DNA from 2 places in the Streptomyces marincola genome. Region 2 is predicted to be linked to the other one. Evidence: riboswitches for the same ligand, from Rfam matches in the RefSeq annotation. Region 2 holds a riboswitch; the other holds the start of a gene.

Region 1 (15,033 bases), 460 kb from region 2:
GATCACCGAGGGGTCGTAGGCGAAGTGGACCGCACCGGCCAGTACGGCGACCGCCGGGTCCTCGGGCAGGACGACGCGCGCCGTGTCGCCGAAGCGGTGCGCGAGCGCGTCCCTCAGGTAGGGGGAGCGGGCGAAGCCGCCCACGACGACCATCTGCTCGGCCACCTCGCCCACCTCGGCCGGGTCGTCCCTGCGGTCGAGGGCGCGTTGGCGTTCGATCACGTCGATGATCGGGTCGACCACCGCGTCGAACAGCTTCTTCACCTCGCCAGGCGTCACCACGATCAGGTGCGTGGCCCCCTCGGCGAGCGCGGTCAGCCGTTCGCGGGTCGGGGTGTCGAGCACCTCCCACACCCGGCCGGGCACGTCGACGAACACCGGGTCGTCGATCACCGGCCGGCCGTCTGGGGCGGTCTCGGAGGCGAGGGAGACCTTCTCGCGTTCCCAGACGCTTTCGAGCTGACCCAGTTCGAGCGGGAAGTCGGCCTGTAACGTGGCGAGTCGATCGGCTCCGAAGCGTTCCGCGAGCAGGTCGGTCATGAATCCGTGGTTGACGTAGGCGGATCCGAGCCGGCCGCCGTCGGCGACCCTGGACTCCTCAAGGCGGCCGGACCCGACGCCTTCGGGACGCAGCCGGTAACTGGTGATGTCCACCGTGCCGCCGCCGCAGTCCACGACCATGAAACGGCTGCCGGGCGCCGCGTCCACGTCCAGGCGCCCCTCCGGGCGGCCGGGCGCGAGCAGCGCCCCCGTGTACAGGGCGCAGTAGATGGCCGCCGCCTCCGGCTCCTGCACCAGCAGCAGCCGCTCCTGGTCGCCGGGCAGCCCGGCCGCCTCGGCGGCGGCGCGCATCAGCGCGCGTTCCGCCTCGCCCCAGATGGCGGGCACGGTCACGCACCAGCGGACGTCGTCGGCGGTGTGCGCGATGCCCTGCACGTTGATGCGGCGCAGGGTGTCGAGCGCCGCGCCGCTGATGTGCCGCAGCGTCGCCGTGGTCAGCTTCTTGACGACCTCGCGATCGGCCCCGGCGAGGCTGCCCTCGAACCGGGGGACCCCGGATTCGAGGCCGCGCGGCTGGATGCCCATCTTGAACCGGCCGGCGTAGCCGTGGTGGTCCGGGTTGCCGCGGGCCAGCAGGCGCAGCCACTGGTCGCGCGCCTTGTTGCCGAACGCGACGGGCGTCCGGTCGGCGTCCACGAGGACGGCGGTCAGGTCCTTGGGGTAGGTCGTGTCCTGGGTCACGGTGAACGTCTGGTAGGTGATGACGCGCTGGGTGGCACGGTCGTTCAGCGCGGCGACCCTGGCCAGTGCGAATCCTGAGCCGTGGGTGCCGAAGTCGATGGCAACGACGACTTTGGGCGTGAAGGAGGTGGAGCGGGAGGGGATTGCCATGGATGCCCCCGTTTGAGTGAGCCGCTGCCGTCGAGCGTACGGGTTGGGGTCACCGGGCGGGCCTGAATGCGGCGATTTCGTGGCCATGGTGTGACGTGCGGTCAAGTAGGCGGTGGCGACGCCTTGTTGGAGATATACCGGAGCGTGCGGCGGCCGTTATTCGCGCGTCGTGTGCTCCGGCGTGTGCGCTGGGCGCGCAAGCGGGGGTGTGGCGGAGTAGCACGCCCCCGGGTGAGGTACTCCTCTGTCAGCATCCGCATCGAGGCGTCCGGACCCGCACCGGAACGCCGGCACGAGGCAAGCGACAGGAACGCGAGGACCACCATCATGCGCGGAGCCGTCATCCACGCTCCCGGGGACGTGCGTCTGGAGACGCGCGAGGACCCGAAGATCATCGAGCCGACCGACGCGATCATCCGGACGGTCGCCGCCTGCGTGTGCGGCTCCGACCTGTGGCCCTACCGGGGCGTCGACCCGGTCGTCGAGCCCGCGCCGATGGGCCACGAATACGTCGGCGTCGTCGAGGAGGTCGGCGGCGACGTCGCGCGGATCAGGCCGGGCCAGTTCGTCGTGGGCTCGTTCTTCGCCTCGGACAACACCTGCCCCAACTGCCGCAACGGCTACCAGAGCAACTGCGTGCGCCGGGAGTTCGTCGGCGGTTGCCAGGCGGAGTACGTGCGCGTCCCCCTGGCCGACGGCACGCTGGTCGCCACGCCGGAGCACCCGGACGCCGCGTTCGTGCCCGGCCTGCTCGCCGCCTCGGACGTCCTGGGGACCGGCTGGTACGCGGCCGTGGCCGCGAGGGTGCGGCCGGGCTCGACCGCGGTCGTCGTCGGTGACGGCGCCGTCGGCCTGTGCGCGGTCATCGCGGCCAAGGAGTTCGGCGCCGAGCGCGTCATCGCGATGAGCCGGCACGAGGACCGGCAGCGGCTCGCCACCGCGTTCGGTGCCACCGAGATCGTCACGGAGCGCGGCGACGAGGGCGTGGCCCGCGTCAAGGAGCTGACCGGGGGCATCGGCGCGGACGCGGTGCTCGAATGCGTCGGGACCCAGGAGTCGCTGCGGCAGGCGCTGCGCTCCGCCCGCCCCGGCGGGAACGTCGGTTTCGTCGGCGTCCCGCACGACGCGGTCTTCGACGGGGTGGAGCTCTTCCAGTCACATGTCGCGCTGCGCGGCGGACCCGCCCCCGTGCGCGCGTACCTGCCCGACCTCGTCGAACGCGTCCTGTCCGGCCGGATCGACCCGGGCCGGGTCTTCGACCTCGCGCTGCCGCTCGACCGGGTGGGCGAGGGTTACCGCGCCATGGACGAACGCCGCGCCATCAAAACGCTCCTGCGCCCCTGAACGCGCCCTCGACCGTGCCCTGGGCCCGGCGCGCGCCCTTCGTGGGGCGCGCGCCGGCGGGGTACGGCGCGCGCTGTACCGCCGCGCCCGGCGGGTCAGTCCGTCGACTGGTGCCTCAGCAACCGCACTTCCTCGGCGTCCAGCATCGTCTGGAGCGTGCGCAGCACGGTGTCGTCGATGCGCCCCTCGTCGCGCAGGCGGATCATGGTGGCGCGTTTGCGCCTCAGCAGGGCGAGCCCGAGGGCCGTGTAGTGCCGGTCCCGCCGGACCGCCGGTTCCTCGTCGCCGTCGCCGTCATGGGCCGCGATCAGGGCGAGGTGGGTGCGGTACTCCCGGCGCAGGCGCTCCACGACCTCGGGGTCGCTGCCGAGCCCGCCCGCGACCTCGGGGAGCGCGGCCAGCGCCTCCCGGAGCGCGGTCTCCCTGGCCAGGCGCAGTTCCTCCTCGACCGCGGTGTCGCGCGGCAGGCGGGCCCAGCGGATCACCGGGGGCAGCAGCAGGCCCTGGGCGACAACGGTGACCACGACGACCCCCGAGGTGACGAACACGATCACGTCGCGGTGGGGGAACGGGGCGCCCGAGTCGAGCGCGTGCGGCACGGCGAGCGCTGCCGCGAGCGACACCGCGCCGCGGAACCCGGCCACACCGGCGACCACGCGCGCCCTCGGGCTTACCCGGCGCGTGCGCCGGCGCGGGTGGCGATCCACGGCGTACATCAGGTCGATCACGCCGAACAGGAACGCGAAGCGCACCGCCGCGAGCGTGGCGCAGGCGACCAGCACGATGGCCAGGGCGTGCACGAGATCGTCGCTCGTCAGGTTGCGGGCGGCGGCCTGCGCCTCAAGGCCGACGAGCACGAACAGGGAGCCGTTCAGCAGGAAGATCGCGAGTGACCAGAACTCCTCCGTCTGCCGGCGCGTGCCCGGCAGCCCGACCCGCGGCCCGGCCTGGCTCATCGAGAGCCCGCACACCACGACGGCCAGCACACCCGAGGCGTGCGCCGACTCCGCGAGCAGGAAGGCGGTGAAGGGGATCAGGATGATGGCCGCGCTCTCCTGCAACGGGTCGTCGAGGTGGCGCCTGACCCGCACGGCGACCCACGCGGTGAGCGCCCCGGCCGCCACGCCGCCGGCGTAGGCGAGCAGGAACAGGCCCGTGACGTGCCCGGGGGCCAGGTTCTCCTGGCCGATCGTGATGCCGATGGCCAGGCCGTGGACGACCAGGGCGGTGCCGTCGTTGACCAGGCTCTCCGCACGCAGCTGGGTGATGTTGCGGCGGGGCAGGGCCCCGGCGAGCACGCCGACGGCCGTCGCGTCGGTCGGCGCGACCGCCGCTCCGAGCACCCACGCGGGCCCCCACGGCAGCCCGAGCGCGTGGGCGGCGGTCGCGACCGCGGCGGCCGTGGCCAGGACGAGCAGGGTGCTCATCAGCACGATGCCCCGCAGGTCGCGGCGGATCTCGCGCGGCGACGTGGTCAGGCTCTCCCAGTAGAGCAGCGCGGGGAGGAACAGCAGCAGCATCGTCTCGGGCGGCAGGCGCACCTCGCTCAGGCCCGGCAGGAACCCGAGCAGCGTGCCCGCGACGAGCAGAAGTACAGGCGTCGCGATGTGCAGGTGGCGGCCTGCGAGGTCGCAGACCAGCACCGCGGCCCCGAGGACCACGACGAGCACCAGACCAAGCACGGCGTTCTCCTTCCGCCACCCGCCGTGAGCGGCGCGGAGATCCTGACGTACGCGCGGCCGGGTTCGCCGGAACCGGGTGGCGACAGGCCGTCGCCACGACCTGCCGGGCCGGGCGGGCCGTTCCAATGGAGCAGAGGCGTCCCGGCGCGGCGCACGGCGCGCGGTCGGCGGCGGGGCGCTCGACCGGCGGCGCGCGCGGGGGCGCGAGCCGGCGGAAGGGGGAGCGGGCGGGGGCGGAGTCAGCCGCGGGGCGGCGCAGCGAGGGAGTCGAGCCAGTGGCGGACGACCGCGCGCATCGTGTCGTGGTCCGTGCTCTCCGGCCACATCACGCCCTGGAACGTCAGCCCCTCGACCAGTGCGCGGAACGCCGCGGTCAGTTCCTCAAGGTCGTGGCCCGGGGCGATCTCGCCGCGGCGCGCGAGCAGTTCGACGCCCGACCGGCACAGGGCCTCGATCTCGCGGTTGATGGCCGCGGTGGCGTCGCGGTACGCGGGATCGGTGCGCGCCTGGACCAGGAACGAGTAGAAGACCAGGCTCGACTCGTACGACCACTCGTCGAACGGCAGCATCGCCCACACGTGGCGTTCGACGATCTCGCGCGCGGTGCCCTCGCGCGACAGGGCGGCCATGCGCTCGTTGTCGCGCTGGTTGACGAGGTCGAGCGCGTACAGCCGCAGCGCCTCCTGGCTGGAGAAGTAGTGACTGACGGCGCCGAGCGAGAGCCCCGCCTCGGCCGCGACGGCGCGCACGGTCGCCCGTTCGAGCCCCTCGCGCACCACCAGGCGCCACAGGGCCTCGGCCACCTGCCTGCGGCGTTCCTCGGGGTCGACGTGACGGGGCACAAGGGCATCATAGAAACCCTCGTAGTGGAGCAGGTGTTCTGTTACGCTGCGTGCATGTCTGGGGCAACGCTGAGCGATCGGCCGGCCGAATCGCGGGAGAAACGGGCGCTGCTCGCGTCCGCCCTCGCGAACGGTCCGGCCGAGCTGATCGACTTCCTCCTCCCGCTCTGGGCGGGCATGGCGCTCGGCGCGGACGCGGGCGAGGTGGGCCTGCTCGTCGGTCTTGAGATGGTGGTCTCGGTCGTCGCGCGACCCTTCGCAGGCGTCCTCGCCGACACCCGCGACCGCCGCCGCGTCGCCGCCTCGGGGGCGGTCCTCTACGCGCTGGCCTGCGCGGGGTACGCGTTCGCCGGCTCCATGGCCGCGGCCTGGGCGGCGGCGGCCCTCGGCGGCGTGGGCGGCGCGCTGCTGTGGGTGACGGTCCGCGCGATGATCGGGGAGCGCCTCGCGGACGACTCGGGCGTCTACCCGCGGCTCATGGCGGCCAGGGAGAACGGCGCGTGGATCGCGTTCTTCGCCGGCCTGACGCTGCTGTCGGCCGCCGACTTCCGCGCCGTGTTCCTCGGCTGCGCCGCGGCCTGCCTCGTCGCGGCGGGCGCGCTGCTGAGCAGTCCGCGCCGCGGTTCCGCCGCGGCGGGCTCCCCGGCGGGCGGCGGCGCGGACGCCGCGGGGACCCGGGGCGGCGGCCTGGCCCGGAGGCTGCGGCCGATGCTGTGCGCGGTCGCCCTCACGATGACGGCAGAGGCGGCGATCGGGCTGCTCCTGCTGCTGCATCTGCAACGGGGCTTCGGCCTCGAAGTGATCGAGGTCGCCTACGTGTTCCTCCCGGGGGCCGTCGCCGCGGGGCTGCTGCCCGAGTACCTGCACGCGTTCGTGGTCCGGTTCGGCAGGACCGCGGTCCTGGCGCTGGCCTCGGTGGCGAGCGCGGTGTTCGCCCTCGGCCTGGCCTGGGCGCCCAACCCCTATGCCGTCGCCGCCCTCTGGGTGCTGAGCGGTGTGGCGTGGGCGGCGGTGATGCCGGTGCAGGAGGCCGTCATAGCCGAGGCGTCGGGCAGCGAACGGGTGGGCCGCGGCATGGGGCTGTACGAGTCCGCCGCGCTGGTCGGCGGCGCGATCGGCACCGTAGCGGCCGGACTGCTGTACGAACGGGCCTCGTGGGAGGTGGCGTGCGTGGCCGCCGCCGCGGTGATCCTGGCCGGTGCCGCGATCGTTCCGCTGTCCGTCCGGGCTCTCGGCGTGCGGAACTTCCCGCCGCCCCCGCCCAGGAAGCCGGACGCAGCGGCGGGCCGGGAGCCGGGGCCCGGGGAGCAGGGTCGCCCCGGGGGCACCGGGGCGGCGGACGGGACGGGCCGCGCCCCGCGGGCGGTCCTGGCCGCCACCGCGCCGGTCGCGCCCGCCGGGGGTTCGGAGCCGGCGGGGACCGCGGGGGCGGCCGGGGTGCCGCGTCCCGCGCCGGCCGCGCGGCGGCCGGACGGGCTGCGGGAGGCGGGCGCGGCGATAGCCAGGCACGCCGCGGTGTTCGCCGTCGCCCAGGTCGCGCTCCTGTTCGCCGGCCTCTCCTGGGCGGCGGACGTGATCAGCGGCGACACCGCGGAGGTGCTGATGTCGGGGCGCGCCCCCGACGAGCTCACCGGGGCGCGGGAGTTGTTGTGGAACGCGGGGCGCATCTGGGGCTTCGTGTTCCTCATCGACACGGTGTGGCGGCTCGTGGCCGCCCTCGGGGCCGAGCTGCGGCGCTCGTCTGACGACGGGGCCGGGGGGTGAGCGCCGACGGCGGTGTCCCGGGCACGGACGGTCGTTGTGCACGGCGTGGACGAAATGGAGATGGGCGTGGACGCGGCCGCCGGCTCCCGATGGCGCGGAGCCGGCCGACGCGCTGTTCCGCGACGGGCCCGACGAGCCGCACGGCCACGGGCGCGAGGTGGTGTCGGGCGCGCCGTTCCGGCACCGCCGGACGCCGAGCAGGCGCTGATCGCCCGGCTCGCGCCCCGGCTGCCGGTGCCGGCCGACGCGTTCCTCGTGCCCGAGGAGCACCTGGCGGCCCTGCCGCTCCTGTCGTCCCCCGCCGCGGCGGCCGTCCGCGGCGCCCGCCGATCAGGGGGCCCGTTCCGCGATGTCCCCGGCGCCGGTGGGCCGGGCACCGCCCGGCGCCCGGCCCACCAGCGCGAGGCTCCCGGCTCAGCCGCGCAGCCGGACCAGGGCCTGCACCGGAGTGTGGTCGGAGGGGTAACGGCCGCGGTGCCGGTAGTTGTTGATGGCGGATTCGAGCACGTCCACGTGCCGGTTCGCCAGCACCCAGTCGATGCGCGAGCCGCCGTCGACCGGTTCGCGGTAGTTGGGGAACGTGCCCCACGCCGGGGTCTGCCGCTCGCCGGTGAGCCACGTGTCCGCGAGCCCGCCCTCCTCGACGAGGATGCGGTAGGACTCGGAGGTCTCGGCGGCGGCGTTGAAGTCGCCGGTCAGCACGACGGGCAGGTTCCGGTCGAACTCCGCGATGCGGTCGCGCACGAGCGCCGCGCTGCGCTGCCGGGAGTTCTCCGACTGATGGTCGAAGTGCGTGTTGACGTGCACGAACTCGGCCCCCGTGCGGCGGTCGCGGAAGCGCGCCCACGTCGTCATGCGGACCACCGTGTTGCCCCAGGACGTCGAGCCGATCACGTTCGGGGTGTCGGAGAGCCAGAAGTGGTCGAAGTCGAGCGGTTCCAGTCGGCGGGTGTCGTAGTAGATCGCCATGAACTCGCCCCTGGCGCCGCCCTCACGGCCGAGGCCGATCCAGTCGTAGTGGCCGGGCAGGTCGTCGGCGACCTGCTTGACCTGGTGGTACAGCGCCTCCTGCACACCGAACGCCGTCGGCCGCTCAAGCCCGAGGAACCGGGCGAGCACCGGCCTGCGATCGGCCCATGAGTCGGGAGTGCCGGGGGCCGCGTTCGCGTCCATCCTGATGTTGAACGCCATGAGGTGCAGCCGGTCGCCGCGCGCCTCGCCGATCACCGGTCGTTCGCCCCGCGCGGGTCCTGGCCGCGCCCCGGCGTGCGGACGCTCATCGGCCGCCGCGGCGTTCGCGCCGAGCAGCCCGGTCATGCCCGCGGCGCCGACCGCGCCCGCCGCCCCGAACACCCCTCGTCGTGACATACCCCTCATGATGCTCCTCACGTGTGGTGCCGCCATCCGCACGCGACTGTCCCGCCCACCGGTGAGGCCCGCGCGACCTCGTGCGGAACAAGAGGGGAACTCCCGGCTCCACCCCGCCCGCACGCGCCCCCGCCGCCACCCCGCCACCCCGCCACCCCGCCACCCCGCCACCATGTCGCCCGTCGGCCACGACCGAACGGCGCAACGCGCCGCCCCGCGCCCGCCAAGATCGACTGGCCGCTCCGCCCGCCCGGCGCGAGATTGGGACGGTGCAGACCTCCGCACCCCCCTGGTGGGCCAGGGCGCGGGTCCTCACCTGGCTCCCCGCGGTCCTCATCGCGATCGGGGCGGTGCTCGACCTGGCGAGCCCGCCGCACGTCACCCTGACGCCGTTCTACGTCGCCGCGCCGCTGCTCGTCGCCCCGGTGCTCTCGCTCCGGGTCACCGTCGGCTACGGCGCGCTGGCCACCGGCGTCGTCGCCGCCCAGATGGCTCTGCGGGCCGAGCCGCACTTCAGCGAGTCCTTGGTGAAGGTCGCGACCGTGGCACTGATCTCGCTGCTCGCCCTCGCCATCAACCGCATCGTGGCCCGCCGCGACCGCCGGGTCGCGTCGGCGCGCGACGTGGCCAGGATCGTGCAGCGCGCCGTCGTGCCGGCGCCGCCGGGCGAGGCGGGCGCGTTGCGCGTCGCGGCGCGGTACCGGCCGGCGCGGCGCGACACGCTGATCGGCGGCGACCTGTACGCCCTGCGGGAGACACCGTTCGGCGTACGGATGCTGGTCGGCGACGTGCGCGGCAAGGGCCTCGCCGCGACGGAGGCGGTCGCGGTGCTGCTGGGCGCGTTCCGGGAGGCCGCGGAGCGCGAACGCGACCTGTCCGCCGTGGCGAACTGCATGGAGGCCGCGCTGGTGCGCGAACGGACGACACGGCTGGAACTCGACCCGATCGAGGGATTCGCCACCGCGGTCCTCGTCGAGATGCCCCCGGGCTCGCCGCACCGCGTGCGCGTGTTCAACCGCGGTCATCCGCCACCGGTGCTCGTGCCTGAGGGCGCCCGCGCCCGGTTCCTGACGACCGATCCCGCGCTGCCGCTCGGCCTCGGCGACCTCGGACCGGCGCGGACCCGGGCGCGCACGGCCCGGTTCCCGCCCGGAGCCGGGCTGCTGCTCTACACGGACGGGCTCAGCGAGGCGAGGAACGCCACCGGCGTCTTCTTCGACATCGTGGACGGTCTCGGCGGCCTGCCGACGGAGGATCCGGCCGAGTGCCTCGACGGCCTCGTGGACCGCGTCATCGCGTACGCGGGCGGCGCGCTCGACGACGACATGGCGCTGCTCGCCGTGGCCCACGCCCCCGGCGGGTCGGTGGACGTCTCCGGGCCCGGCGCACGGCCGGAGCGAAGGAACGGACAGTGAGTCACAGGTCAGAGGTTGGTTCCGTGTTGTAACCGACAGCATCATGCGGAACTATTGGGCGTCGTGGAAGAAGGCACTTCGATGTCCCCCGGTCACGGGGCCAACGCTCTGCTCGACCCGCACACCGAGTGCTGCGGGACGAGCCACTCCTACGGGGCCAAGCAGTGGGACGCGCGCGAGGGCTGCGAGGTCCGCCAGATCCTCGACCGCATCGCGGACAAGTGGTCGCTGCTGGTGATCGCCTTGCTCGACCGCAACAGCCTGCGCTTCACCCAGCTGAAGCGCGAGATCGACGGCATCAGCCAGCGGATGCTCACCCGCACGCTGCGGCACCTGGAACGCGACGGCCTGGTGCGCAGGACCGTTCACCCCACCGTCCCGCCGCGCGTGGACTACGCGCTGACGCCGCTGGGGGGCACGCTGCACGCCACCATCCAGTCGCTCGTGACGTGGACCGAGGAGCACCAGCGCGAGATCGCCGCGGCACGCGACGCCTACGACGCCAGGGAACGGGCGGACGGCGAGGCCGCCGAGGATTACCCCGGGTGAGGAGTGGGCAGCGCTCCATAACAGTTGACGCACCGTCAGATGTGACGTACAGCGCTCGGGGAGCGAAATTATGCCCGATTTGCAGGACTTGGAGGGTTTAGGTCCTGGTCAGAAGGTGCCTTTATTTGCCGCAGACACTTGGAATCCGGCGGGCGCGTCTATTAACGTTCGATAACGCAGCGCGGCCGTCACCGCCGTCGCAAGGATGGCACCGCGCTCCGTCGCCGAATCCGGCGTGTGGGAAACAACTGCACTCATGGAACCGGGGAACCACCACTTGGGGTGAATCGGGCAGCCGGCGGCCACCCGCGGCCGGTCACTCGTAGGAGACCTTCCTGCTCCGAACCCGTCAGCTAACCCGGTAGGCGAGAGGAAGGAAAGGAGAGCGCCCCCGTGGCGTTGAACCGGCATGCCTCCGTCGAGGGTTCGGCCCAGGACACCCTCGAAGCCGTACCCCAGGACACCTACGGGCAGCAGGGCGTGCCCGGTTCGCCCGGGCCCTACCCCGCGTACTTCGGCGCCAAGCCGGGCGGCACCCAGTCCTACGGCGAGTGGAACCCCGGGGAGGACACCGTCCGCCCCGTCCGCGGCAGGCACCGGGTCGCCCGCCAGCGCGGCGGAACGATCGCGCGCAGCAGGGCCGTGCTCGGCGTGGGCGTGATGGCCGCGGTCGGCGCCGGAGGCATGGCCACCGCCAACGAGGACGGCGCCGCCGCCATGCCGGGCATGGACTCCGCGGCCGACACCCTCAACTCCATCCCCGTGCTCGGCGGTCTGCTCGACGGCGCGCCCGCCGAGGACACCGCGCCGGTCACGCCGTTCACCAGCGCGGGCCTCACCGGCGACGAGGCCGAGGCCGGCCCGGCCGACGCGGGCGAGGCGCTGCGCGCCCGCATCATCCAGCAGGCCGACCAGGCGGACGCGGGCGCCGACGCGCAGGTCAGGACGGCCGCGTTCGAGGCCGCCGCCGCCGACGCGGCCGAGCAGGCCGCGCAGAACGCGGAGGAGGAGCGCGCCGCCGAGGAGGAGCGGCAGCGCCGCGCGGAGGAGGAGCGCCAGCGCCGCGCCGAGGAGGAGCGGCTGCGGCAACTGCGCGAGAGCTATGCCCTCCCGCTCTCCGACTACCGCATCTCGACGTACTTCGGCCAGAGCGGTGCGATGTGGCAGACCACCCACACCGGCACCGACTTCGCCGCCAGCACCGGAACCCCGGTCAAGAACGTGCACAGCGGCGTCGTCAAGGAGGCCGCCTGGGCCGGCTCCTACGGCTACCGCGTGATCGTCGAGCTTGAGGACGGCACCGAGGTCTGGTACTGCCACCTCTCCTCGATGAACGTGTCGACCGGCCAGGAAGTCGTCACCGGCGAGACCGTCGGCCGCGTCGGCTCCACCGGCAACTCGTCGGGCCCGCACCTGCACCTGGAGGTCCTGCCCGACGGCCAGACGGCGGTCGACCCCCTCGCGTGGCTGCGCGACAAGGGCCTGTCGATCTGACCCGCGGCCCGGCGGCACCCGCCGCACCGTGAACCCGGCCGGCGAGCCCGGTCCACCCCGCCCCGACGGCCCTGGCGACTCCCCCGACGCCAGGGCCGTCGGCACTAGTCTGGACACATGACGACAAGCCGGCACGCCATCGGATCGCTGCACGTGTCCCCCCTCTGCCTCGGCGGGAACGTCTTCGGCTGGACCGCCGACGAGGAGCGGTCGTTCGCGGTACTCGACGCCTACGCCGAGGCTGGCGGGAACTTCATCGACACCGCCGACGGCTACTCGGCCTGGGTCGAGGGCCACCAGGGCGGCGAATCGGAACGCGTCATCGGCCGCTGGCTGGCCGCCCGCGGCAACCGCGACTCCATGGTCGTCGCGACCAAGGTCGGCACCCACCCGGAGTTCACCGGCCTGGCCGCGCCGACGATCAAACGCGCCGCGGAGGAGTCCCTGCGCCGTCTCGGCACCGACCGCATCGACCTCTACTACACGCACTTCGACGACGAGTCGGTGCCCGTCGAGGAGATCATGACCGCGCTCGACGACCTCGTGCGCGCCGGCAAGGTCCGCGAGATCGCCGTCTCCAACATCAGCCCGGAACGCCTCCGCGCCTCCCTGGCCTTCTCCACCCGCGAGAACACCGCTCGCTACACCGCCATCCAGCCGCACTACAACCTCGTCTCGCGCGACACCTACGAGGGCGAACGGGCCGCCCTCGCGGCCGAGTACGGGCTGGCCGCCGCTCCCTACTACGCGCTGGCCGCCGGCTTCCTGACCGGCAAGTACCGCCCCGGCGCGTCCCCCACCGGGCCGCGCGCCAAAGGCGCGGCACAGTACCTGGAGACCGAACGCGGTCAGCGTGTCCTCGCCGCGCTCGACCAGGTCGCCGCCGCGCGTTCCGCCGCGCACGCGACCGTCGCGCTCGCCTGGCTCGCCTCCCGGCCCACCGTCGTCGCGCCCATCGCGAGCGCCCGCGACACCGACCAGCTCCCGGCCCTGCTGGCCGCGGCCGACCTGCGCCTCACCGACGCCGAACTCGACCTGCTGACCACGGCATCCGACTGACCGGCACGCCAACACCCCGCGCGGAGGCGCCCGGACCCGGTCACCCCTCGCCCACCGGGCGCCCGTCCGCCCACAACGTCTCGACATGCGCGGCGAAGCGGTCGAACGTTCCGTCGTCCTGAAGCCGCCGTAGGTGCAGCATGGGGGAGTCGTGGCCGACGAGATACGCCAGGTGCGGGGTCACGAGCATCTGGTCGTCGAACCGGAACACGGAGAGCGAGATGTGTTGGTCGGCGTCGCTGTACCGGGCCTGTACGCCGTCGACGTCCGTGAGCCGTGCCAGATGCTCAAGGGTGATCCGGATGCGCGTCGATACGGTCAACGCGGTTCGCTCCACCTGCTCCCGGCGCCTGGCGATGTCTGAGTCCGGCACTCCTAGAAGGAACCGCACCGCTGTTCCCGAGCGGGCCTTCTTGCGCAGCACGGAGGCCAGGTTCGGGTGGTCGAGCCACAGGAAGTAGTTGGTGTAGCCGGCGAACGTCAGGTGCTCCCTGGCACCCGTGATCAGCCCGCGCCACACAGCGGAAGGGCACGACGAGCGGTAGGGATAGACGGACACGACCTCACGGTCTGGCCCGGTCTTCATGACCGCCTTGGCGGCTGCGGGCCACAGCACGGATTCCTCCACTCGTAGTCGTGCGGCGACGGCGGCGCGCGTCCCCGGCCGCGGCACACGCCCTTCGTAGAGCCAGCGATCAACGGTCCGAGACTCGACCTGGCACGCCCGTGCCAACTGGTGCGGCGTCAGGTGCGCCTGCGCAATAGCCTGCCGGAGCGATTCGTTCACGGGAACTCCTTCGTCACAACTGACATCACCAACGACCGCGATGGACTGACGGTTATGACATGACGACGCCGTAGAGCTGGCGAGAAGGGCGAGTCACGGTGGGGCTCACGTTGCTCGTGTCGATACGCGGAGGTCGCGATGCCACCCTCGTGCCCGGTGCCTCTCCCCTGGTGGATCCCGTCCGAGGGGAACGGGGTCAGCGCGCTCCCATGCGGAAGGTCGTTCGATGGCATCCGCGTAGTGGCGGAAGACGGAACGCGCGCAATGCACCGCCTTGGGAGGCACTCAGGACCTGTGCTGCTCGACCAGGCCGCCCGCACCACCTACTGGTTCGTGGCCGCCGGGTCAGCACGCGACTGGCGCCTCCCGGGGGTATGGGTGCTGGGACTCGGAGACACTGTGGCGGTGCCGCCCGCTTCCTGGAGGCGCGGAACGTCAATCCGGTGGCTCGTGCCGCCACATGGCGCGTGCCTCACGGACGCCAAAGCTCTCCACGCGGCTCTGGCGGTCGCGACCAGTGAGTGTCCACGGCCGATCGAGAGCTACGTAAGCCCCGATTGCCATGTGAACGCCCATGACGCGTGCGCGAAGGGGGAAGTCCCACCCTCTCCCACCGGACTGCCCGTGATCTACCAGGCGTGCGACTGCTGGTGCCACCGCGCGGTGACCCCATGAACGGCGTGCTCGTCGCTATCGAGATCGATGCCGGTACCGTCCAGCGCGGAGATCAGATCATGATCGGCGGGCAGGTGCACACGGTGCAGGACATGGTGACGGCGGGGCGCGGTGGCAAAAGGCTGACTTTCGCCTCCGGCGAGACGTTTACCATGTGCCACACCACCGTGCTGTGGGCGGCACGGCGGGTCACACCTCGACGTGCGTGGTCCGCGCGGGACGCCGGTTACCGCTGATGAGGTCTTCACCAGCCGCAGCCGCGCGGGCCGTTCGTATCCCCCTGAGTACGCGGGGGCGCGAGCGGTTGGCAGGATGGGCGCATGGAGACGCCCCTCACGGACCTCCGAGATGTCCTGCGACGTGTCGCGCAGACCTACGATCGAGGCGCGGGCACGAAGGCCGGCGTGCCAGCGCAGGAGTTCCTGCGTGGCATTCACACGATGGCACTGCCGCTCCCCGCGGGGCTGCACGCCACGGGAAACGGCGGCAACGGTGGGGCCGCGGTCAGTCCGTGGATCGGAATCTTCGACCCCGATGTCAGCGAGGATTCGCAAGAGGGCTTGTACCTCGCGTACATCTTCTCCGCCGACCTGGCGGCCGTGTCCCTCACGCTGCAACAGGGCGTCGAGCGACTCAAGAACGCCTACCCCTCCAAGGCGCAG
Region 2 (15,033 bases):
CCGCCGGTGGTGAGGTTCTCGCCGAAGACGCCGTTGGCCAGGCTCCTGCCCAGCGCGGCCTCCCAGCGGTCGAGGTCCTCGCGGGCGAACGCGTACACCGCCTGGTCGTCGCCGCCGTGGTGGCGGCGGTCGCACACCATGTCGCCGGCGAGGCCGCTGCCGCCGACTCCCTTGGGGCCCGGCGCCGCCACCTCGACGGGACCGGCGAAGGGCCGCTTGTCGATGCCGGTCAGGCCGCTCGGCGCGTCGGTGTACGCGTCGGCGCCGCCTCGGCCGAGGTTGACGGACAGTACGGTTCGCAGCATGCCCGCACGATAATCGCCCCTCGCGGTGGGGCGCCACGCCGTTAGCGGCGCGAAGCGCGCGGGCGGAGCGGGCGCGCCGGGCAGCGCGCCCGCTGCGCGCCGCCGGTCAGTCGGCCGGGGGCAGGTCGAGCACGGCCTTCCCCCGCACTTTGCCCGCCGCGAGCGCCGCGGTGGCCTCGGGGGCGCGGCTCCACTCGCCGCGCCAGCCGATCTGCGGGTCGAGCTCGCCCGCGGCCACCAGCCCGCCGAGCCAGGACAGGTCGTCGCCGAGCCCTTCGAGGTCCTGGAGCAGGAAGAACGTCGAGATGCTGCGGTTGTCGCCGAGGGACCCGTAGAACGCCTTGAACGGGAACGACTCGCCCTGCCCCGCGCTGTGCCCCATGGCGATCAGCGTGCCCTCGCGGACCAGCGTCGCGAACGCGGCCGTCATGTGGTCGCCGCCGACCGTGTCGATCACGCCGTGCACAGGACCGGTCAGGCCTGCGATGCCCTCGGTGCCGAACACGACCTCGTTCGCACCGAGTTCGCGCAGCGTCGCCTCCTTCGACGGATCGGTGGTCGAGGCGATCACGTGGGCGCCGCCGCGCGCGGCGAGCTGGATCGCGAACCGGCCGAGGCCGCTGCCCCCTCCCGTGATCATGACCCGCCGGCCGAGCAGCGGGCCTATGCGGTGCAGGCCGCGCAGCGCGGAACCGGCCGCCACCGGCAGGGTGCTGACGGCGGCCGAGGTCGGCGCCCCCGGGCACGGCGCCCAGCAGGGCCGTGTCGACGGCGCGCAGCTCCGCCCACCCGCCGCTCGCCGCGAACGACACCACCGGGGTGCCCACCGCGGGGCCCGAGCCGTCCGCCGCGGCGCGTACGACCACGCCGGCCGCGTCCCAGCCGGGCACCGTTCCGCTCTCGCCCTCGGGCAGGGCGGCGATGACCTCGCCGTAGTTGACGGAGAACGCGGCGACCCGGATGAGCGCCTGGTTCGGCCCGGGAACGGGGTCGGGCACCTCCGTCAGGCTCAGGTGCTCCGGGCTGTCGTGGTCGATGGTCCAGGCGCGCATGCGTCTCATCCCTCTGTCGGGCCCCGGGGCCGGGCCGGCGGACGCGGGCCCGGCCCTGAGGCGCGTTCCGGCAGCGCGCACCGGCCGGTCCCCCGGCGGTCCGCGCGGCATCGCCGAGAAATATGCCAGTCACCGGCATAAGTCGGCAACAGGCACTTGCCTGGCGCTGGCTCATTGCTCGCGGGTAGACTCCGCGTCGTGAACGACGGACCGCATTCCGGACGCGGCGGTACCGAGGCCGCCGGCCTCGGCCTGCGGGAGCGCAAGAAGCTCCGCACGCGGCGCGCCCTGGTGGACGAGGCGCTGCGGCTGTTCACGGAGAAGGGGTTCGCGGAGGCGACGCTGGACGAGCTGGTCGACGCGGTCGAGGTCTCCCAGCGCACGTTCTTCCGCAACTTCGGCTGCAAGGAGGACGTCGCGCTCGCCCCGGAGAAGGAGCTGTGGGCCGCCTACGTCGCGGACATCGAGAGCCGCCCGCCCGGGTCGGCCCGTCCCGTGGACTTCGCGGACGCGCTGTTCGCCGCGGTGCGGGACATGGCCGAGGGGTGGGAGAGCCGGTTCCTCGCCAGCCGCGCCCTGTGCGACAGGACCCCGGCGCTCGTCGCGCACAGCCTGCGGCACTGCGCGGAGGTGACCGACCACCTGCTGAACGTGCTCGCGGAACGCCGCCCCGGCGCGTTCGCTGAAGGCGGGCAGGGCACGGCGGGGGCCGCACCCGGGGGCGCGGCGGACCGGGCGGCCGTGGACCGGGCGGCCGTGGACCCCGAGGCGCGGCTGCGGTTGTTCCTGCGGCTCGAAGCGACGCTCGCCGCCTGGCGGTGGGCCGTCAGGGAATGGTCGGCGCAAGGGGCGGCGGCGGACCGGGAGGCGCTGTACGGGCACATGCGTGCCGCGTTCGCCGCCCTGCCCGATCCGCCTGGTCCACCCGACCCGTCCGGCCCGCCGGATGGCGACCGCCGGGCCGGCGCCTGACCGCACGGGCCCCGTACCGAGGTACCGCGCGGCGCCGGGCCCGCGCGCCCGATCCGCGCCCCGGCGCGCGCATGGGGAAGGGCCCGGCACGGCGCTCGGAGCGCGCGTACCGGGCCCCGCGGACCGGTGCTCCCGGCCGGCGCGTGCCGGCTCGGTGCCGGGGCGCCTACTCCTCCACCATCAGGCCGCGGCGCAGCTTGCCGAGTGTCCTGGCCAGGAGCCGGGAGACGTGCATCTGCGAGATGCCGAGCTCCTCGCCGATCTCCGACTGGGTCATGTTCGCGACGAAGCGCAGCGAGAGGATCGTCCGGTCGCGCGGCGCCAGCTCCGCGATGAGGGGCTTGAGGGACTCGATGTACTCGATGCCCTCAAGGCCGTGGTCCTCATATCCGATGCGGTCGGCCAGCGTGCCCTCGGTGTCGTCCTCCTCGGGCTGCGCGTCCAGCGAGCTGGCCGTGTACGCGTTGGACGCGGCCATGCCCTCGACGACCTCGTCCTCGCCGATGCCCAGCCGCTCGGCGAGCTCGGCGACGGTGGGGGAGCGGTCCAGCTGCTGGGCCAGCTCGTCGCCCGCCTTGGCCAGGTCGAGGCGCAGCTCCTGGAGCCGCCGGGGCACCCGGACCGACCAGGAGGTGTCGCGGAAGAAGCGCTTGATCTCGCCGACGATCGTCGGCATCGCGAACGTGGGGAACTCCACACCGCGGTCGGCCTCGAACCGGTCGATCGCCTTGATCAGACCTATCGTGCCGACCTGGACGATGTCCTCCATCGGTTCGCTGCGGGAGCGGAACCGCGACGCGGCGAACTTCACCAGCGCCAGGTTCAGCTCGACCAGGGTGTTGCGTACGTAGGCGTACTCGTGCGTGCCTTCGTCGAGGGTGCGCAGCCGGTTGAAGAGGCTCTTCGACAGGGCGCGCGCGTCGTCCGGCGCGACCTCCGCGTAGGGCGGGATCTCGGGCAGTGACGCGAGCACGTCGTCCGCCGCCGGGTCAGTGGCGGGGGAGGACGCGGCGTCGGCTGTGGTGACGCCGGAGCGCGGTTCGTGAGTACGAGGGGCCGGTGACATGTGTGTGTCCTCCGTAAGTGTCTCGGCATATGGCTGCCGAAGCCGTGACGTGCACTGCGGGGTGCGGCGCCTCCAAAGCCGGCTGGGAAAGTGACGCCTCTAGACCTACCGGTCACAAAGCGGCCATGGCAAGTCTGCTACGCACTAATTCCGAATAATGTCCGGGTTGTTCGGCTGTCGGGCGGTCGCCCTTCGGGCTAAGGTTTCGAACCTAGCCAGGAACGAGCTCCGATATGAAGGGGGCTGCATGGACCGTGGGATGCCGGACGAGGCGAACCGGCGACGCCTGGCGGTCGATGTGCGTCGCACGGACTCGGGAGCGGTGATCACGCCGGCCGGAGAGCTTGATCACCACTCGGCCGAATTGCTGCGCGAATCGCTCGATCAGTGCGTTGCCGACGGCCGTTTCCGGATCGTTATTGACTGTTCGCGGTTGGAGTTCTGTGACTCCACCGGGCTCAATGTGCTTCTCACCACACGTGGTGAGGTCGAGGAGGCGGGAGGGGAGGTCCATTTGGCCGGAATGCGACCAAATGTCGCCCGCGTCTTCGAGATAACGGGCGCCGGGGCGGTCTTCACCCTGCACAAGAACCTCGATGACGCGCTCGCGGCACTGCCCGCGGACTGATCAGCACACCGGCCTGCTGTACGCGGTGGCCGTGGGCGGGTCACACTATTGCCTGGATCGGACGGGTGTGGTCACCGCTCGGCAGGGCAGGAGATCAGTCACGCCGGATCACAGACAGGTTCGGCCAGGGCCAGGCCGGCCAGCGGCGTTGCGGTGAGGGGAGGCGCGCATGGGTACCACCCGGCCCTATCCGGCAGGCGACCAGAACCCGGAGCAGCAGGCGTCGGCGACGGTGGCCGACGCCATGCTCCAGGTGCGCAGGCTCCGGCTCGCCGGGGCTCCCGGCGTGGTGTCCCGGGCCAGGGAGTTCACGCGTGCGGCCCTGCACGACTGGGACTGGCTGCCCGCCGCCTCGGAAGAGGTGCGGGCGGCGGCCGAGGACGTGCTCCTCGTCGTCTCCGAGCTGGTCACGAACGCCTGCCTGCACGCGGGCGGACCCGATGAGCTGCGGATAGGCCGGGGCGCGAAGCTGCTGCGCGTGGAGGTGCTCGACCGCGGCGACGGCGTTCCCGCGCTGCGCACGGCCCGACGGCCGGGGCGCCCGGGCGGGCACGGCATGTTCATCGTGCAGCGCCTCTGCCTGGACTGGGGAGTGACGCACGAGCCGGGGGCCGAGGGCAAAACGGTCTGGGCCGAGCTGGCCGCCCCGCCGGACGCCTGACCCGAGCCGCCGGACGCCTGACCCGGACCCGCAGCGGCCCGCCCGCGCCGCCCCGCCGGCCGTCACCCGCCGCGCCCGGCGCGGGCCGCCGACCGCGCGCCCCTGGCGCGCCCCTGCTCCGCGCAGCGCGTTCGCCGCGCCGTGCCCGCCCGCGCCACGGGTCCCGTGCGCCGGGGTGCTGCCGCGCGGTCGCACGGACCGCCCCCGCCGCTCAGCCGCCTGCGTCTACCATCGGGCCATGACCCGAGTACTGCTCGCCGAGGACGACGCGTCCATCTCGGAGCCGCTGGCGCGGGCGCTGCGCCGCGAGGGATACGAGGTCGAGGTGCGCGAGGACGGGCCCGGCGCGCTGCGGGCCGGGCTGCGGGGCGACGTCGACCTGGTCGTGCTCGACCTCGGCCTGCCGGGCATGGACGGGCTCGAAGTGTGCCGCCGGCTGCGCACCGAGGGGCTCGGGCTCCCCGTCCTCGTGCTGACCGCCCGCGCCGACGAGGTCGACACCGTCGTCGGGCTCGACGCGGGCGCCGACGACTACGTGACCAAGCCGTTCCGCCTGGCCGAGCTGCTGGCCCGGGTCCGCGCCCTGCTGCGGCGCGGCGCGGCGGAGAGCGCTCCCGCGCCCACCGTGCACGGCATCCGCATCGACGTCGAGTCGCACCGCGCGTGGATGGGGGAGGACGAGCTGCACCTGACCGCCAAGGAGTTCGACCTGCTGCGGGTCCTGGTGCGCGACGCGGGCCGGGTCGTGACCCGCGAGCAGCTGATGCGCGAGGTCTGGGACACCACCTGGTGGTCCTCGACCAAGACCCTCGACATGCACATCTCCTGGCTGCGCAAGAAGCTCGGCGACGACGCGGCCAACCCCCGGTACATCGCCACGGTCAGGGGCGTGGGGTTCCGGTTCGAGAAGAGCTGACGGGCATGGGGTACCGGTTGTGCGCCGGAGGCTGATCAGCTCCACGCTCGCGGTGGTGCTCATCGTGATCGCGGTGTTCGGCGTCTCCCTGTTCGTCGTGGAGACCCGCACCATCACATCGAGCGCCCGCGACCGCCTGGAGGCCGACGCCGCCCGCGTGCTCGCGGAGGTCGAGAGCCGCATCGCGGCGGGCGAGCCCGTCACCGAGGAGGAGCTGCGCGGCTCCGCGCCCGCCGACCGGCACGTGCGCATCCAGCTGCCGGGACAGCCGCCGGTGCTGCTCGGGGAGCCGCCGGACGGCGACGCCATGCGCGCCGAGCAGAGCGGGGGGCGCGGCGAGCACGTCAGCGTCGAGCAGCCGAGCAGTGTGGTCAGCGACGAGATCGGCCGGATGCTGACGATCCTGCTGATCGTCTCGCTGCTCGCCGTGGCCGCCGCGGCCCTGCTCGCGGTGCGCCAGGCCCGCCGCGTCGCCGCCCCGCTCACCGACCTGGCCGAGACGGCCGAACGGCTCGGCTCCGGCGATCCGCGCCCCCGCCACCGCAGGTACGGCGTCGCGGAGCTGGACCGCGTCGCGGACGTGCTCGACGCCAGCGCGGAACGCATCGCCCGCATGCTCACCGCGGAACGCCGCCTCGCCGCGGACGCCTCCCACCAGCTGCGCACGCCGCTGACCGCGCTGTCCATGCGCCTTGAGGAGATCATGACGACCGAGGACCGGGACACCATCAAGGAGGAGGCGGCCATCGGCCTCGCCCAGGTGGAACGGCTCACCGACGTCGTCCAGCGGCTGCTCACCAACTCGCGCGACCCCAGGCTCGGCTCCGCGGTCGGCTTCGACCTCGACGAGGTCGTCGTGCAGCAGGTGGAGGAGTGGCGGCCCGCCTACCGCAGCGCGGGGCGCGCCATCGTGCACTCGGGGCGGCCCGGCCTGCGCGCGGTCGGCACGCCGGGCGCGGTCGCGCAGGTGCTGGCCTGCCTCGTGGAGAACTCGCTGATGCACGGCTCCGGCACCGTGGCGATGCGCACCAGGACCACGGGCAACCAGGTGGTCGTGGAGGTCACGGACGAGGGCCCGGGAGTGCCGGGCGAGCTGGGCTCCCGCGTGTTCGAACGCACGGTGAGCGGCCGGAACTCCACGGGCCTCGGCCTGGCCGTGGCGCGCGACCTGGCGGAGGCGGACGGCGGGCGGCTCGAACTGCTCCAGCAGCGCCCGCCGGTGTTCGCGCTGTTCCTCAGCCGCGAGGCGGAGCAGGGGCAGGCCGCCACCTGAGCGCCGCGTGACCGCGGCGGGCGCGTCCATCCGGCGCGTTCACCGGCTCACCGCGCGCGTTCACCGGCTCACCGCGCGGGTTCGTCCGCGGCCCCCCGGCCGGCGGGGACGGCCGCCGCGGGCGGCGGCCCGTCGGCCTCGGGCAGCCGGAACACCCACGTGCGGTAGGACCAGAAGCGGAACAGCGAACCGATGCCGAGCCCGATCACGTTCTTCGCGATGTTGTCCGCGAGCGGCGAGGTGAAGCCGAAACCGTAGTGGGACAGCGCGAGCACGCCGTTCTCGATCACCATGCCCACGCACGAGAACAGCAGGAACAGCCCCGCCTCGCGCCTGCGGCCCGACTTGTCGCGGTGCCGGTAGGTCCAGTAGCGGTTGCCGACGTAGTTGGTGCAGATGGCCGCCGAGGTGGCGATCACTCCTGACCGGATCGGGGCGAGACCGAACGCCTGACTGCACAGGTTGAACACCGCGACGTTGACGAGGAAGCCGAACGCCCCGACCGTGCCGAACTTCGCCAGCTCGCGGGCCACGCCGCGCAGGCGCGCTTGCGGCGTGCGGCGCTCGTTCATCCCGCCATGCTAACCACGCCGCCGCGGCGGCATAACCGCCTCGCGCGTCCCGGCCGACGGGCCGCGCGGGGGCGGCGGCTACGCTGGGTGCGTGACATTTCCCGTGGTCGGCATGGTCGGGGGCGGTCAGCTCGCCCGGATGACGCATGAGGCGGGCATCCCGCTCGGTATCAGGTTCAAGCTGCTCAGCGACTCGCCGCGGGACTCCGCGGCCCTCGTCGCCGGTGAGGTCGTGGTCGGCGACCACCGCGATCTGGACACCCTGCGCGCGTTCGCGAAAGGCTGCGACGTGATCACGTTCGATCACGAACACGTACCCACCGAACACCTCCGGGCGCTCGAAGCGGACGGCATCGCGGTCCGTCCCGGCCCCGACGCGCTCGTGCACGCGCAGGACAAGGCCGTGATGCGGGCCCGCCTCACGGCGCTCGGCGTGCCCTGCCCGCGCCACCGCGTCGTCGAGGACCCGGCCGACGTGCGCCGTTTCGCCGAGGCCGAGGCCGGCGGCTTCCCCGTCGTGCTGAAGACGGCGCGCGGCGGCTACGACGGCAAGGGCGTGTGGGTCGTCGGCTCGGCCGAGGAGGCGGAACGCGTCACCGAGCCGTTCCTGGCCGGGGTGCCCGTGCTGGCCGAGGAGAAGGTCGACTTCGTGCGCGAGCTGGCCGCCAACGTGGTGCGCTCCCCGCACGGCCAGGCCGTCGCCTACCCGGTGGTGGAGTCCGTGCAGGTGGACGGCGTCTGCGACACCGTGATCGCGCCCGCGCCCGGCCTGCCGGCGGCCACGGCGGTCGCCGCCCAGGAGCTGGCCCTGACGATCGCGCGCGAGCTGGGGGTGACCGGGCACCTGGCGGTGGAGCTGTTCGAGACGGCGGACGGCCGGGTCCTGGTCAACGAGCTGGCGATGCGCCCCCACAACTCCGGCCACTGGACGCAGGACGGCGCGGTCACCTCGCAGTTCGCCAACCACGTGCGCGCCGTCCTCGACCTGCCGCTCGGCGACCCGCGCCCGCGCGCGCCCTGGACGGTCATGGCCAACGTGCTCGGCGGCGACTTCCCCGACATGTACCCGGCCTACCTGCACTGCATGGCGCGCGACCCGGGGCTGAAGATCCACATGTACGGCAAGGACGTGAAGCCGGGCCGCAAGGTCGGCCACGTCACCACCTACGGCGACGACCTGGCCGACGTGCGGGAACGCGCCCGGCACGCCGCCGACTACCTGCGAGGGATCATCGACGAATGAGCAGCGCCCAGCCCTCTTCCCCGGAGTCCCAGCCGCCCCGGCCGTCCCAGCCGCCGCGCGTCGGCATCGTCATGGGCTCCGACTCCGACTGGCCGGTGATGCGCGCCGCGGCGGACGTGCTGACGGAGTTCGGCGTCCCGCACGAAGTGGACGTCGTCTCGGCGCACCGCATGCCGCGCGCGATGGTGGCCTACGGCGAGGAGGCGGCGGGCCGCGGGCTCAAGGCCGTCATCGCGGGGGCCGGCGGCGCCGCCCACCTGCCCGGCATGCTGGCCGCGCTGACCCCGCTGCCCGTGATCGGCGTTCCCGTGCCGCTCACCCACCTCGACGGGATGGACTCCCTGCTGTCGATCGTGCAGATGCCGGGCGGGGTGCCGGTCGCGACCGTGTCCGTCGGCGGCGCGAAGAACGCCGGGCTGCTGGCCGTGCGCATCCTCGCCGCCCACGACGAGGACCTGCGCGCGCGCATGCTCGACTACCAGGACGGGCTGCGGCGGCAGGCCGAGGAGAAGGGGCGCCTGCTGCGCGCCGCCGTGGTCACCGGCGGCCAGGAGTGACGGCCGCGGCGGACCCCGCGACGCTGGCCAGGGCCGCCGAGCTGCTGGCGGAGCACCCGGTGTTCGACGGCCACAACGACCTGCCGTGGGCGCTGCGCGAACAGGTCGGCTACGACCTGGACCGCCGGGACATCGCCACCGACCAGGGCGCCCACCTGCACACCGACCTGCCGCGGCTGCGCGCCGGCGGCGTGGGCGCGCAGTTCTGGTCGGTGTACGTGCGCACCGACCTGCGCGGCGACGCCGCGGTGAGCGCCTGCCTGGAGCAGATCGACGTCGTGGACGCGCTCATCCGGCGCTACCCGGACCACCTGGGGCGCGCGCTGACCGCGGACGACGTGGAACGGGCGCGGGCCGAGGGGCGGGTCGCGTCGCTGATGGGGGCCGAGGGCGGCCACTCCATCAACAACTCGCTGGCGACGCTCCGCGCGTTCCACCGGCTCGGCGTCCGGTACATGACGCTGACGCACAACGACACCATCGACTGGGCCGACTCGGCCACCGACGAGCCGCGGCACGACGGGCTGAGCGCGTTCGGCGAAGAGGTGGTCCGCGAGATGAACCGGGTCGGCATGCTCGTCGACCTCTCGCACGTCGCGCCCGCCACGATGCGCGACGCGCTGCGCGTGACCGAGGCGCCCGTGATCTTCTCGCACTCCTCGGCGCGCGCTGTGTGCGACCACCCGCGCAACGTTCCGGACGACGTGCTGGCCGCGCTCCCGGGCAACGGGGGTGTCGCGATGGCGACGTTCGTGCCGAAGTTCGTGCTGCCGGGGGCCGTGGACTGGGACCGGCGCGCGGCGGAGAACCTCGCGGCCCACGGGCTGCACCCGCTGGACACGACCGAGCGGGGGATGGCGGTGCACCGGGCGTTCGAGGCGGAGCACCCGCGCCCGCGCGCCACGGTGGCCACGGTGGCCGACCACCTGGACCACATGCGCGAGGTGGCCGGCATCGACCACGTCGGGATCGGCGGCGACTACGACGGAACGGCGTTCCTGCCGGACGGCCTCGAAAGCGTCGCGGGGTACCCGCGGCTGGTGGCCGAGCTGCTGGCGCGGCGCTGGTCGGCGGCCGACCTCGCGAAGCTGACCTGGCACAACGCGGTCCGCGTGCTGCGGGACGCCGAGGCCGTGGCCCGGGACCTGTCGGCCCGGCGGGGTCCGTCGCTTGCGACGATCGGGCAGCTGGACGGCGCCGGGGCGGCCGGTTCCTGAACGGGCGGTGCTCGAACGGGCGGTGCCTGAACGGGCGGTGCGGGCCGTTGGCGCGCCGGCGGCGTGCGCGGTTCGCGGCGCGGTCGTGCGCGGGGGAGCGCCGGGAAGCGCCGGGGCGTGCGATCTCCCGGCCTGGCGCTGGCATTTCGGGCATAGCGCCTGTTTCGGGCTGGCTCCGGATCCCGTGACCGAGTTCACTCGGCCCCGGGCCCCGTCGTCGCGCCGAATGGCGGCGGGGTGCTCGCGGGGCCGTCAAGTGCCCCTGGCTCAGGGCGAGTTGACGCGCTGTGACCCGGGGCGGCGGTCGCCCTCCGTGTGCCGGCGGGCGCGGAGGGTGCCGGGGGCGTGCCGGTGGGTATTTTCCGTCACACGGCTTGTGCCCGGACTTTCTTGTCCTGCCCGAATTCTTCGGCTTACCGTTCTGCCCGCGCCGCATTCGCGGCGTTCCGCGCCGGACGCCGAATCCTGTCACCCGGTCGTGGAAACGATGCACTTCCGTGTGACAGGAGCGGGGGACCCACTCTTCCGCCGGGGCGCGGCCCGACCGCGCACCGGCTCGGGGTGAAGTCACCGCCGCGTCCGGGCCGCCGTGCCCGGGGGCGACGGTGGCCGGGCATCTCCGGCCCGAACCCGACAGCTCACCTCGCAGGCGATGGAGAGGAGCACACCTATGTCCGCACGCGGACGTCACCGCCGTCAGCGGGTACGGCGCATCTCCCGCATCTCCCTGGTGCTCACGGCCGGCGGTGCCGGCGTGGCCCTGCCGCTCGCCGCGGCGGGCACCGCGAACGCCGCGCCCGCGGCGCACGCCGCCCCGGCCGCCGAGACCGCGGGCGACCGCGCCGCGGCCCTCGCGGCCCCCGTGGCCGCGCAGCCCGCCGAGGCCGAGCAGGTCGCGTCCGCCGGGACGTACACCGTCGCCAAGGGCGACACGCTGTTCCACATCGCCACCACCGAGGACGTCGACGGCGGCTGGGAGGCCCTGTACGACGGCAACCAGGACGTGATCGGCGACAACCCGGACCTGATCAAGCCCGGTCAGGAACTGTCGCTCGACGTGGTCGGCGGCGCCCCGGTCGCCCAGTCCGCCCCCGCCCCGCAGGCCGCGGAGCCGGCGCCCGCGCCGGAGCCCGAGCCCGCTCCCGAGCCGGCGCCCGCGCCGGAGCCCGAGCCGGCCCCGTCCGCCGGCTTCACCTCCCCGGTCGACGCGCCGCCGAGCACCGCCTACCGCGTGGCCGGCTCCTCGTGGTCCTCCGGCTACCACACCGGCGTCGACTTCGCCGTCAGCACGGGCACGCCCATCAAGGCCGTCGCCTCGGGCACGGTCGTCACGTCCGGCTCCGGCGGCTCGTACGGCAACGAGATCGTCATACGGCACGACGACGGCCACTACTCCCAGTACGCGCACCTGTCGTCCCTGGGCGTCTCCGTCGGCCAGACCGTCGCGGCCGGCGAGCAGATCGGCCTCGCCGGTTCCACCGGCAACAGCACCGGCCCGCACCTGCACTTCGAGGTGCGCACCGGTCCCGGCTACGGCTCGGACGTGGACCCGCTGGCCTACCTGCGGGCCAACGGCGTGACCATCTGACGCCGCTCCTCCCCGCTCAGGGCCCCGCACCGCGCGGGGCCCTGACGCGTTCCCCGACCCCGAGTCCTCCGGACCCGGGGCCGCTGCCGCGCGGACGCGTCCGGCGGAACGTTCCCCCTGTCAACGTCCCTCAGGCCCGGCCGAACGGCGAGGTCAGTGGCTCAGCCGCTGGTAGGCGCGGATCGCGAGCGTCGCGAACACGGCCGTCAGCAGCACCGGCCAGCCGATCGCGAGCAGCATCGCGTTCTCGGCGGCCCAGGAGCCGTTCGCGGGCAGTCCCGGGTTGCCGAACAGCTCGCGGATCGCGGTCACGGTGGCGGACAGCGGGTTCCACTCGGCGATCACGCGGATCCAGCCGGGCAGCAGTTCGGGCGCGACGAAGACGTTGGACACCGCGGTCAGCGGGAACGCCAGCGGGAAGACGATCGTGCTCACCGTGTCCGCGTTGGGCACCACGAGCCCCAGGTAGATGCCGATCCACGTGATCGCCACCCGGAGCGCGAGCACGAGGGCGACGGCCAGGAGCGCGTGCCCGATGCCGCGGTGCCACTCCCAGCCGACCAGCAGCCCGCAGACGACGAGCACGCTCATCTCCAGCAGGGCGCGTGCCAGGTCCGCCGCGCTCCGGCCGGTCAGCAGGGCGGAACGCGCGACGGGCATCGACCGGAACCGGTCCACCACGCCCCGCCCGGCGTCCACCGCCATGGCCGTTCCGGTGGCGCCCATGCCGTAGAGCATGGTCATCGCGAACACGCCGGGCAGCAGGAACTCCCGGTAGTCCCCGCCGCCGGGCACGGACATGCCGCTGCCGAAGACGTAGCCGAAGACCAGCACGAACATGATCGGCAGCGCGAAATAGAGGACCACTTCCTCCGGCGCGCGCACCAGGTGCGCCATGTTCCGCCGGGTCATGATCCAGCCGTCCGCCGCCGCGAGCCGCGCGCGCCTCATGCCGCCGCCTCCTTCCGCCCGGGCCGCTGGCCGGTCAGGCGCAGGAACGCCTCGTCCAGCGTGGGCCGCCTGGTGCCGATGTCCTCCACGGCTATGCCCGCCTCGTCCAGCGCCCTGACCACGCCGGTCAGCGCCGCGACCCGGTCCGTGACCTGCGCGCCGACGCGGCGGGTGTCCCGGTCGATCTCGGCGGCGGCCCGGCACACGCGGGTCACGACGGCGGCGACGGACGGCAGCTCCGCCTCGTGCCTGGCGACGATCTCGACCCGGTCCCCGCCGATGCGCGCCTTCAGCTCGTCCGCCGTGCCCTCGGCGACGACGCGGCCCGCGTCGACCACCGAGATGCGCGCGGCGAGTTGGTCGGCCTCCTCCAGGTACTGCGTCGTGAGCAGCACGGTCGTGCCGCCGGCGACCAGGGAGCGCACCGCGTCCCACACCTGGTTGCGGCTGCGCGGGTCGAGTCCCGTGGTCGGCTCGTCGAGGAACAGCACGCGCGGCACCACCACCATGCTGGCCGCCAGGTCGAGGCGGCGGCGCATGCCGCCCGAGTACTGGCCGGCGTTGCGCCCGGCCGCGTCCGTCAGGCCGAACGTGTCGAGCAGTTCGTCCGCGCGCCGCCGTGCCGCGGCGGGGCGCAGTTTGAGCAGCCGTCCGAACATCACCAGGTTCTGCCGGCCGCTCAGCTGCTCGTCGACGGCCGCGTACTGGCCGGTGAGCGCGATGACGCCGCGCACGTCGGCGGGCCGGCGCGCCACATCGATCCCGCAGATCTCCGCCCGGCCCGCGTCGAAGCGCAGCAGAGTGGTCAGGGCCCGCACCGCGGTGGTCTTGCCGGCGCCGTTCGGGCCGAGCACCCCGTGCACCGTTCCGGCGCGCACGGTGAGGTCGAACCCGTCGAGCGCCCGTTTCTTCCCGAATTGTTTGCGCAGCCCCTCGGCCACGATCGCCTGTCCGGTCATCTCGCCACTTCCATCCCCGTTGTCGTACGGCAGCGCGTCGCGCGCCGCGGCAGAAACTGTGTACGGCGTAAACTTCGGTGTACACGGTACACAGTTTTAGGATGCGGTCAAGCGCCGATCGAGAGCCGACCGGGGTGGGTGAGGGAGGACGATGACTGCCGAACGGACCGGGGCGCGGGACGTCGAGACGATGATCGACCTGCTCTGGCGCACCAGGCCGCCCGGCAGCAGGGGGCCGCGCGGCGCGCTGAGCCTCGACCGCATCGTCGAAACGGCCATGGAGATCGCGGACGCGGACGGCGTCGGCGGCGTCTCGATGCGCAAGATCGCCGAACGACTCGACGTCACCACCATGTCCCTCTACCGCTACATCCCGCGCAAGGAGGACTTGCTCGACCTCATGTTCGACGCGGTGATGGGGAAGCCGGACACCGGCGCCTGGCCCGAGGACTGGCGCGGGCGTCTCACCTGCTACGCCCTCGACGCCCGCGCGACGATGCTCGCCCGCCCTTGGCTGTGCGACATCCCGCTCAGCGGCCCGCCGCTCGGGCCCAACAACCTCAGCTGGCTTGAGGCCGCCCTCGCCTCGCTCGACGGCACCGGCCTGAGCGACGGCGACATGGTCGGACTGATCATGATCCTGACCAACTACGTCCTGTCCGACGTGCGGCAGGTCGTCTCCATCAACCGCGCCGTGCCGCGCACCGGGTTCACCTACGAGGAGTGGGGCGAGATCTACGGCAGGACGCTGGCCACGCGCATCGACCCCGCCCGGTTCCCCCACGTCGTCCGCGTGGCGACCTCGGGCGTCTTCGGCCCGGAGGCGGCCAGCGGGGACGAGGACTTCATGTACGGCGTCGACTTCCTCCTCGACGGCGTCGAGGCCCTCGTCCGCCGCGGCGACGCACCGGACTGAGCCGTCCGGCCGGTCCGCGGGACTCCCCGGTGGCTTCGCGATTGGAAACGCCACCGGCGGGGTACCCGGGCGCCATGTGGCTGCTGAGACCCCCCGGCGTGTACGCCCCGCAGGACGACACCTCGCTGCTGAGGGAAGCGCTGCTGCGCGAACCCCT

The links. Region 2 has a riboswitch for cyclic di-AMP ahead of LC193_RS10960 (M23 family metallopeptidase). Riboswitches for the same ligand answer to the same signal wherever they lie in the genome.
Region 1: linked by a shared signal. The riboswitch ahead of LC193_RS13060 (M23 family metallopeptidase) and the one ahead of LC193_RS10960 (M23 family metallopeptidase) in region 2 are both predicted to bind cyclic di-AMP.

What each region holds. Positions count from the first base shown of each region.
Region 1 covers NZ_CP084541.1:3,060,664-3,075,696, reverse strand. The annotation lists gene LC193_RS13100 (Hsp70 family protein) at 1-1,392, opposite strand, end outside; gene LC193_RS13095 (zinc-dependent alcohol dehydrogenase family protein) at 1,720-2,736, shown strand; gene LC193_RS13090 (Na+/H+ antiporter) at 2,832-4,418, opposite strand; gene LC193_RS13085 (TetR/AcrR family transcriptional regulator) at 4,658-5,260, opposite strand; gene LC193_RS13080 (MFS transporter) at 5,315-7,024, shown strand; gene LC193_RS13075 (endonuclease/exonuclease/phosphatase family protein) at 7,439-8,392, opposite strand; gene LC193_RS13070 (PP2C family protein-serine/threonine phosphatase) at 8,662-9,807, shown strand; gene LC193_RS13065 (winged helix-turn-helix transcriptional regulator) at 9,871-10,356, shown strand; cyclic di-AMP (ydaO/yuaA leader) riboswitch at 10,569-10,739, shown strand; gene LC193_RS13060 (M23 family metallopeptidase) at 10,837-11,850, shown strand; gene LC193_RS13055 (aldo/keto reductase) at 11,968-12,909, shown strand; gene LC193_RS13050 (helix-turn-helix domain-containing protein) at 12,950-13,696, opposite strand; gene LC193_RS13045 (hypothetical protein) at 14,368-14,607, shown strand; partial or broken gene LC193_RS29110 (MrcB family domain-containing protein) at 14,692-15,033, shown strand, end outside.
Region 2 covers NZ_CP084541.1:2,603,329-2,618,361, reverse strand. The annotation lists gene LC193_RS11020 (MOSC domain-containing protein) at 1-305, opposite strand, end outside; gene LC193_RS29090 (zinc-binding dehydrogenase) at 412-1,008, opposite strand; partial or broken gene LC193_RS29180 (alcohol dehydrogenase catalytic domain-containing protein) at 1,118-1,357, opposite strand; gene LC193_RS11010 (TetR/AcrR family transcriptional regulator) at 1,556-2,329, shown strand; gene LC193_RS11005 (RNA polymerase sigma factor SigF) at 2,496-3,395, opposite strand; gene LC193_RS11000 (STAS domain-containing protein) at 3,643-4,023, shown strand; gene LC193_RS10995 (ATP-binding protein) at 4,193-4,684, shown strand; gene LC193_RS10990 (response regulator transcription factor) at 4,923-5,600, shown strand; gene LC193_RS10985 (ATP-binding protein) at 5,620-6,873, shown strand; gene LC193_RS10980 (GtrA family protein) at 6,942-7,445, opposite strand; gene LC193_RS10975 (5-(carboxyamino)imidazole ribonucleotide synthase) at 7,558-8,688, shown strand; gene purE (5-(carboxyamino)imidazole ribonucleotide mutase) at 8,685-9,245, shown strand; gene LC193_RS10965 (dipeptidase) at 9,242-10,462, shown strand; cyclic di-AMP (ydaO/yuaA leader) riboswitch at 10,941-11,129, shown strand; gene LC193_RS10960 (M23 family metallopeptidase) at 11,133-12,050, shown strand; gene LC193_RS10955 (ABC transporter permease) at 12,204-13,001, opposite strand; gene LC193_RS10950 (ATP-binding cassette domain-containing protein) at 12,998-13,960, opposite strand; gene LC193_RS10945 (TetR/AcrR family transcriptional regulator) at 14,112-14,876, shown strand; gene LC193_RS10940 (HemK2/MTQ2 family protein methyltransferase) at 14,951-15,033, shown strand, end outside.